DNA from 2 places in the Paramicrobacterium fandaimingii genome. Region 1 is predicted to be linked to the other one. Evidence: predicted binding sites of a transcription regulator. Region 1 holds the regulator's gene; the other holds the start of a gene.
What was found. Region 1 encodes HrcA, which represses chaperone genes, less so after heat shock. Its sites were predicted from a motif close to TTNGCACTCGNNNNNNNCGAGTGCNAA; they were not measured.

Region 1 (4,288 bases):
CGTTCCTTATGATCGAGCTTCGACGGCGTCACCACTTGCACGCCGACACGCAGATCTCCGCGCGCGCTGCTGCGCAGACCCGTGATCCCGCGGTCCTTGATCACCAGAACATCGCCGCTCTGAACGCCAGGGCGAATATCAAGATCGACGTCACCGTCCAGTGCATTGATCGTGCTCGTCGTACCGATGATCGCATCGGCCATTGACACTTCGAGGGTGCAGAGAACGTCGTCGCCGTTGCGGCTGAAGACGTCGTCGTGCCTCACCTTGATCTCGAGATAGAGATCGCCCGATGGACCGCCGCCTTGTCCGACCTCGCCGCTTCCTGGCATCTGCAGACGCAGCCCGGTGTCGACGCCAGAGGGGATATCTACCGAAACGGTGCGGCGTGCGCGCACGCGACCCTGCCCCTGGCACGTCACGCACGGGTTTGGAATGATCGTGCCGTACCCCCGGCACGATCCACACGGGCTTGCGGTGACGACGTTGCCGAGCAGTGACCGAACGGTGCGCTGCACCTGCCCCGTTCCGTGGCAGATGTCACAGGTGATCGGTGATGTCCCCGGTTGACAGCACGAACCTTCGCAGGTCTCGCAGAGCACCGCCGTGTCGACCTCGATGTGCTTCGTGGTTCCGAACATCACATCGATGAGGTCGATCTCAATACGCAGAAGCGCATCTTCTCCTCGCTCTTGGCGCGATCGGGGGCCACGCCCTGCGCCGCCTCCACCGCCGAAGAACGTATCGAAGATGTCGCCGAATCCACCGAAGCCACCACCGCCGCCGCCGAACGGGTTGCGGCCCCCGGCATCATATTCGGCGCGCTGCTGCGAATCGCTGAGCACGTCATAGGCGTGCGTGACATTCTTAAACGTCTCTGCTGCCTCGGGACTTGGGTTGACGTCAGGGTGCAGCTGCCGCGCAAGCTTGCGGTATGCCTTCTTGATCTCGTCGACAGACGCGTCACGCGACACGCCGAGGGTTTCGTAGTGGTCAGCCACTCGCGGCCTTTCCTCGTCGTTCGCCGGTCGGGCTCGTCCGGCGGTTGTGCAATTCTGTGCGCCGAGCCGCGCACGTGGAGAGTGTCACTCGACCCCGAGAAGCCGAGAAAGATAGCGGGCAACGGCGCGCACGGCCGTGATGTTTCCCGCATAGTCCATTCTCGTGGGTCCGAGCACACCAAGACGGGCGATTTCGCCAGCAGAGGAACGGTACCCGCTCGTCACGATGCTTGTCTCATCGAGACCGAACGGTGCGTTTTCTCTGCCGATGCTCGCCGAGACTCCCAGCTGGTCGGCCTGCATCTCGCCGAACAGTCGGAGCAGCACGACCTGCTGCTCCAGCGCCTCGAGCACGGGAAAAATGCTTCCTGAGAAATCCTCTTCTGTTCGCGCAAGGTTCGCAGCGCCCGCCATTACCAGGCGGTCTTCGCGATAATGGCCGAGAACCTCGAGCACGACGTCGCGCACCGCACCAGCAAGCGCAGAAGGCTCCCCCGCTGCGTCCTTCTCACCGCGATTCATGAGCTCAACGGCGGCGGCATTGACAGTGCGCGACGAGACGTCGTCGTTGATCTGAACCTTGATACTCCCGACCGCATCATCGTCGAGCGGATGATCTGCTTCAACAAGTCGCTGATCAACGCGTCCGTTATCGATGATTACGACGACAAGCAACGTGCTTTCGCTCACAATGACAAGCTCGACGTGACGCACGGACGCCCGCGCGAACGACGGGTACTGAACGAGGGCCACTTGGTTTGTCAGCTGCGAGAGAAGGCGAACAGTTCGCCGCAGAACGTCGTCAAGGTCGGCCGATGGCTCAAGGAACATCTCAATGGCACGGCGCTGGGCAGGCGAAAGCGGCCGCTTATCAGCAAGCTGATCGACGAAGAGTCGATACCCCTTATCTGTCGGCACACGACCAGACGAGGTGTGGGGAGCGACGATGAGCTCTTCTTCCTCGAGCAACGCCATATCGTTGCGTATCGTGGCGGCAGAGACACCGAACCTGTGACGATCGACGATGCTCTTTGAGCCCACAGGTTCGCGAGAAGACACGTAGTCGGTGACGATCGCCCGCAGAACATCGAGACTGCGTTCAGACACCACGGTTACCGCCTCCTCTCTGGCACTCGTTCTCTCAGAGTGCCAATCTTAGTCGGTGACAATGCGGCGCGGACAATTGCAGCCTCACCGCCGTGTCTGTAGGTTTACTCCTAAGTCTTGCGAAGGACTTGACTCGAGCGTTCGCCAGCAAGCGAACTCACCACAGCGAAAGGCGAAGCAATGACTGACCCGAATGCACCGCAGCCGGCCGATCCAAATCAGCCGCCCAACACGCAAGGCCAGCCATCCCAGACACCACCGCAGCAGCCGCAGTACGGCCAGCAGCAGCCACCCCAGTATGGACAGCAGCAGCCGCCGCAGCAGGGTCAGCCGGGTCAGCAGCCGTATGCACAGCAGCCCCCGCAGCAAGGACAGCAGCCCTACGGTCAGCAGCCGTATGCACAGCAGCCCCCGCAGCAAGGACAGCAGCCGTACGGTCAGCCCCAGTACTCCCAGGCTCCCGGTGCTCAGCCGCTCACTCCTCAAGATGACAAGATGTGGGCGATGTGGTCCCACTTCGGCGGTGTTCTGAGCATTCTGCCGTCGCTCATCATCTACCTGGTGTTCAAGGACCGTGGTCCTTTCGTGCGTCAGGAAGCAAAAGAGGCTCTCAACTGGCAGATTACGATCCTTATCGTCATGATCGCATGGTCGATCATCGTGGGCATTTTGAGCGGCATCATCGTGACGTCCATGATCGCTGGGGGAAGCTTCGGCGCGATCGGCGGTCTGACTGCACTGTTCAGCCTCTTGAGCTGGCTCCCGTACATTCTCAACCTGATCTTCTCGATCATCGGCGGAGTCAAGGTCAAGGGTGGTCAGCCGTACCGCTACCCGGTCAACTTCCGCTTCATCAAGTAAGTCAGTCGGTCAGACGTCGCACGACGGCGTCGGCCAGGAGCCGCCCTTTTACGGTCAGTACGATTCGACCGCGAAGGGCGGCTTCGGCGTTAACGAGCTCATCGGCAATGAGCTCAGCGACAGCGGTCCGCCCAGAAGCGCTCAGCACACGTGTCGAGAGTCCCTCTCGGATTCGGGTTTCGAGGAGAATTCGCTCGATCCGTCGCGTCTCGCTGTCGAGCGTTTCCCTGCCAGCGGCTGGCGATGTCGCATCGGCAAGCCGCGCCGCATATGCTGCGGGGTGCTTGACGTTCCACCAGCGCACGCCCCCAACGTGACTGTGCGCTCCCGGGCCGACCCCCCACCAGTCCTGTCCCGTCCAATACGCGCGATTGTGGCGCGACCGTTCGTCGGGAGTGCGCGCCCAATTGCTGACTTCGTACCAGCTGAAGCCCTCGGCGGCGAGCGTCGATTCTGCAACCTCGTACATGTCGGCCTCGAGATCGTCATCGGGGATGGCGACCTCACCTCGGCGAATCTGGCGGGCGAGCTTCGTGCCGTCCTCAACGATCAGGGCATACGCAGACAGGTGATCAGGGTTCTGGCGCAACGCGTGCTCCAGTGAGCGTTTCCAATCGTCGAGGCTCTCCCCAGGGGCACCGTATATGAGATCGAGACTGACGCTGAGCCCAGCATCGCGAGCGGCCGAAACAACGTCGGGGATTCGGGCAGGGTCGTGCGTGCGCTCCAGGGTGGAGAGCACGTGCGGAACAGCGGATTGCATTCCGAAGGAGACCCGTGTGAACCCGGCGTCCGCAAGGTCCTGAAGGTAGCGTGCGTCGACGCTATCCGGATTCGCCTCCGTCGTCACTTCGGCATTCTCGCTCAAGCCGAACTGGTCGCGAACACCAGCTAGCATCCGCGCCAGGTCTTGCGCGGGCAAGAGCGTCGGCGTTCCCCCGCCGAAGAACACCGTCGACAGTGTGCGCGACTCTGCACCGAGGTCGTCAAGGACCTGCCAGGCTAGACGCACTTCCTGCAGCGCTTCATCGGCGTAATCCACCTGGCGTGCGCCGCGAAGCTCTGTGGCTGTGTAGGTGTTGAAATCACAGTAGCCGCAGCGAACGCGGCAGAACGGCACGTGCACGTACACGCCGAGATCACGCGCTGCGGAGTCAACGGCAGCCGACGGCGGAAGACGCCCATCGGGTGGTGCGGGGTCGCCGAGCGGCAGAGCGGACGGAGACATCTATTCGCGCACGTCGTTCGCCCAGGCGGGCGACAGTGCCCGCAGATACTGGGCAGACAATCGCTTGCGACGCCGCATGAGCAAAAACGGA
Region 2 (4,288 bases), 980 kb from region 1:
GCCCGCGTCGCGGAGCGCAGACGCGCGCTCCCACGCATCGCCGAAGAAGCCGATGGCCGCACCAACACGCAGGCGACCGCTGTCGTCTTTCGTCGAGAGCGGATACTTCTCGCTCTTGTCAAAGTCTTTCACCGTGATGAGGCCCTTGAGCAACCCGTCGCCGTCAACGAGCGGGAGCTTTTCGATGCGGTGCTTGGCAAGCAGCTCAATCGCCTGTTCCGGGCTCGTGCCGACGGGAGCCGTGATGAGCTTCTCGCTGGTCATGACGGCAGAGACGGGGGTCGACGCTTTCTTGTCGTCGTCGACGAAGCGCATGTCGCGGTTCGTGATGATTCCCTTGAGCACTCCAGAATCGTCAACAACGGGAAGCCCCGAGACGCGGAACTGGCCGCACAGCTCGTCAACGTCGGCCACCGTCGCGTCTGCGGTTGTCGTCACAGGGTTGGTGATCATTCCCGACTCGCTGCGCTTGACGAGGTCGACCATTTCGGCCTGGTCGGCAATCGAGAGATTACGGTGCAGGATGCCGATGCCGCCCTCGCGCGCCATGGCGATGGCCATGCGCGCCTCCGTCACGGTGTCCATTGCGCTGGACAGCAGAGGCGTTGCAACGGAGATGCGCTTGGTGAGGCGAGACGAGGTGTCTGCCTCGCTCGGAATGACGTTCGTGTGCGCGGGCAGAAGCAGCACGTCATCGTAGGTGAGACCGATGTAGCCGAACGGATCCGAGGTGTCCATAGCGTCCCTTCGCGAGGCGAATTGAGTGTTGCGAGAATGGCCCGGCGGAACGGAGCTGGTCGACACCGGTAATCCATGGTAACCACCGCGAGCAGCGCTTTATGCCGCCAAACGCTCAGGTGAGGTTGAGAGTGCGGCGCCTGAGGCTGCGCGCGTGCCCGACCATATCGATCGTGAGCAGCACAAGCGCCGCCCAAACCAGAAAGAAGCCGATCCAGCGCTCGGTCGGCATGGGCTCGCTCAAGATGAACACGCCGACCAAAAACTGCATGAGCGGCGTGACGTATTGAAAAAGGCCCATGTACACAAGCGGAAGGCGGCGGGCCGCAGACGCGAAGAGCAGCAGCGGAACGGCGGTGACGACGCCCGACGCGATGAGCAGCGTCGTGTTACCTGCCCCGGCCGTGCCGAAGACGATTCCTGTCGTCGCCGCAACTCCGACGAGAACAAGCGCCGCAACGGGGGCGAGCAGCAGGGTCTCGAGCGTCAGCCCCGTTATCGCTCCGACGTTGCCGCCGACGCGATTCTTCATGAAGCCGTAGAGCCCAAACGAGAACGCCAGAGTCAGCGCGATGATCGGGAATGTGCCGTACCCGATCCAGAGCACGATGACGGCGATCAGGCTGACGCCGACCGCGGCCCATTGCATCGGGCGCAGACGCTCGCGCAGAAAGATGACGCCGAAGAGCACGGTGACGATCGGGTTGATGAAGTAGCCGAGCGAGGCCTCGATCACGTGCCCCGTCACCGCGGCGATGACGTAGGTCTGCCAGTTGATGAAGATGAACACCGCGGCGAGCGACATGAACAGCATCGTGCGCTTCGAACGGAACAGCGCGAAGAAGCCGCGCCAATCGCGAAGAACGCTCAGCAGAATGCCGCAGAAGACAAGCGAGAACAGAATGCGCATCGACACAATCTCGAAGGGGCCGGCCGGCTCGAGAATGACGAAGTAGAGCGGGAGCGCGCCCCACAGAAGGTACGCGGAGGCGGCAAACAGAAAACCGGAACGCGACCCAGCGCGTGCACCGTCGATCACGAGGTGACGGCGGAGGCAAGCGATGCGCGCAGCGCCGCGGCATCCGTGAATTGCCGAGCCCACCAGCCGAACGTCGATGCCGCCTCGATGTTGTCGGCTCGATCGTCGGTGAAATGAACGGATTCCGCCGACACAGTCTGCCCCAGCGTCCGCTCAATCTGCGCGTGCGCCAACGGGTAGCTGCCGGGCTCGGGCTTCGAGATGCCCAGTTCGTACGAGTTGATCACGTGGCGAAACCGGTCGATGATGCCGTGCGTTGTGAGCTCGTTCAGTGTGCAGTCGGTTCCATTTGTAAACGCGAAAACCGGATGCTCGCGGGCGAGCTCGTCGATGAGTTCCATGGTCTCTGGAATCAGCTGGCCGATATCGGTCGACCACTCGGCGACGATCGACCGGGCAGCGTTTGCATCTCGGGAACGGGCAGCGAAGCGCTCTGACAACTCGCCCACCCACTCGGCCCGCGTCATGCGACCTTCCACGACATCGCGTCCAAACGGCTCGGCGAACGCCTGCTCCTCGATGGTGCCGACGGTCAGGCCAAGTTCGGCGTCAAGCCGCGCAGCCATGCGCTCCGGCTGGAACGAACGGATGACCCCGTCGATATCGAAGACGAATACCTGTGACGCAGTCATGCATCGAGTGTACGTTGCGGCGCAGACACAGAGGCCCGGGTGATGATCACCCGGGCCTCTGTGTCGTTGAGCGTCGCTTAGCGAACGACGACCGCGAGCACGTCGCGGGCCGAAAGCACGAGGTACTCGTCAGCGCCGAACTTCACCTCAGTGCCGCCGTACTTGGAGTACAGAACGCGGTCGCCGACGGTGACGTCGACAGGAACGCGGTTGCCGTTGTCGTCGATGCGGCCGGGGCCGACAGCCACGACTTCACCCTCCTGCGGCTTCTCCTTGGCGGTGTCAGGAATAACCAGACCAGACGCGGTGGTCTGCTCTGCCTCGACCTGCTGAATGACGATGCGATCCTCGAGCGGCTTGATGGAGACCGACACGGTTGACCTCTTTCTCATAAGAAGACGTGAGTTAGCACCCTCACTATCCGAGTGCTAATTGCAAGTTTACGGATGCGTTGGCACTCGTGCAACGTGAGTGCCAACTTCGGTCTCGGTTTCGCTGAGGGCGAGATCGCCTGTGGTTGATATGTTGGCCAGATGGAACGCGCCGATCTGGTCTCTCTGCTCACGCCAGACGGCATGGCACTGCTCGACGAACTCGCCGAACACGATTCGGCCGGAGATGTTGTCAAGGCGGTCTCGCGCCTGCGCAAGGCCGGCCACGACCCTGCTGTGGTTGCCGCCGCTCTCACCCAGTCCCGACTCAGGGCTCACGGCCGCGCCAAATTCGGCGAGTTCGCCGACCGGATGCTGTTCACACAGGCCGGGCTCGAGCAGGCAACGCGCATTCGGGCCGCCGCCATGCACGCCGGGCGCTATCTCGCGGGCGACCTGACGCGGGTGGCGGATCTCGGCTGCGGCATTGGCGGTGACGCCATGGCGATGGCCGCGATGCAGATCTCGGTGACCGCCGTGGATGCCGACGAGGTGACTGCCGCCATTGCCACGCACAACCTCGCACCTTTTGACTCGGCTCATGTTGTTCATGGGCGCGCTGAAGATACCGATCTCAGCGGCGTCGACGCCGTGTTCTTCGACCCGGCGCGGCGAACCTCAGGCCACTCCGAGACGACACGACTCACCGATCCGACCGACTACTCCCCCGCGCTCGAGACCGTCTTCGATATCGCTCGCCGGTACCCGACGGGCGTTAAGCTGGGCCCCAGCTTTGACCGCAACCTGATACCCGACGATGTTGAAGCACAGTGGGTCAGCGTCGACGGAAGCGTCGTTGAGCTCATGCTGTGGTCTGGCGCTCTTGCACGCGACGGAATCACGCGCGCTGCTCTCGTGCTGAGCGACGAGGGCTCTCCAGAGATGACCGCAGCCGAAGACAGCCCAGACGAACCGGTTCGCAAGCTCGGTGCGTTTCTCTACGAGCCCGATGGCGCCGTGATTCGCGCTCGCCTGATCGGCGATCTCGCGCGCGAGCTGGAAGCGGCACCGATCAGCGACGGCATCGCCTACCTCTCGGGCGACACCCAGAGTTCGACTCCGTTCGCCACCTGCTTCAGGGTCGTCGAACAGCTTCCGCTCGACGAGAAGGTGCTGCGCCGCTGGGTGAAGGGGAACGCCATCGGCACGCTCGAGATCAAGAAGCGTGGCGTCGATATCGACCCCGCCGCGTTCCGCAAACGGCTGAACCCCCGAGGCTCACGTTCGGCGACGCTCATTCTCACGCGAGTCGGGGGCCGGCACACCGCGCTTGTCGCAGAGCGCGTCTGACGGATCAGGCGTAGGCGGCGCCCGACATCCCCACCGCGCCCAGAAGGACGACGAAGAAGATGATGTAGATCACGACGACGACGACGATGATCGCCGTAAAGACGTAGCCGACGATCAGACCTGTCAGCGCGAGACCGTCGCCCTGTTCGCCTGTCTCG

Region 2: a site for HrcA is predicted at 2,861-2,887, ahead of groES (co-chaperone GroES). Genes of this name have one in related genera too.

The regions. Positions count from the first base shown of each region.
Region 1 covers NZ_CP061170.1:1,843,795-1,848,082, forward strand. The annotation lists gene dnaJ (molecular chaperone DnaJ) at 1-1,001, opposite strand, end outside; gene hrcA (heat-inducible transcriptional repressor HrcA) at 1,086-2,111, opposite strand; gene HCR84_RS08965 (DUF4870 domain-containing protein) at 2,289-2,969, shown strand; gene hemW (radical SAM family heme chaperone HemW) at 2,971-4,197, opposite strand; gene HCR84_RS08975 (DUF1990 domain-containing protein) at 4,198-4,288, opposite strand, start outside.
Region 2 covers NZ_CP061170.1:867,812-872,099, reverse strand. The annotation lists gene guaB (IMP dehydrogenase) at 1-738, opposite strand, end outside; gene rarD (EamA family transporter RarD) at 854-1,777, opposite strand; gene HCR84_RS04200 (HAD family hydrolase) at 1,774-2,409, opposite strand; gene groES (co-chaperone GroES) at 2,487-2,801, opposite strand; gene HCR84_RS04190 (THUMP-like domain-containing protein) at 2,943-4,130, shown strand; gene HCR84_RS17605 (DUF4190 domain-containing protein) at 4,135-4,288, opposite strand, start outside.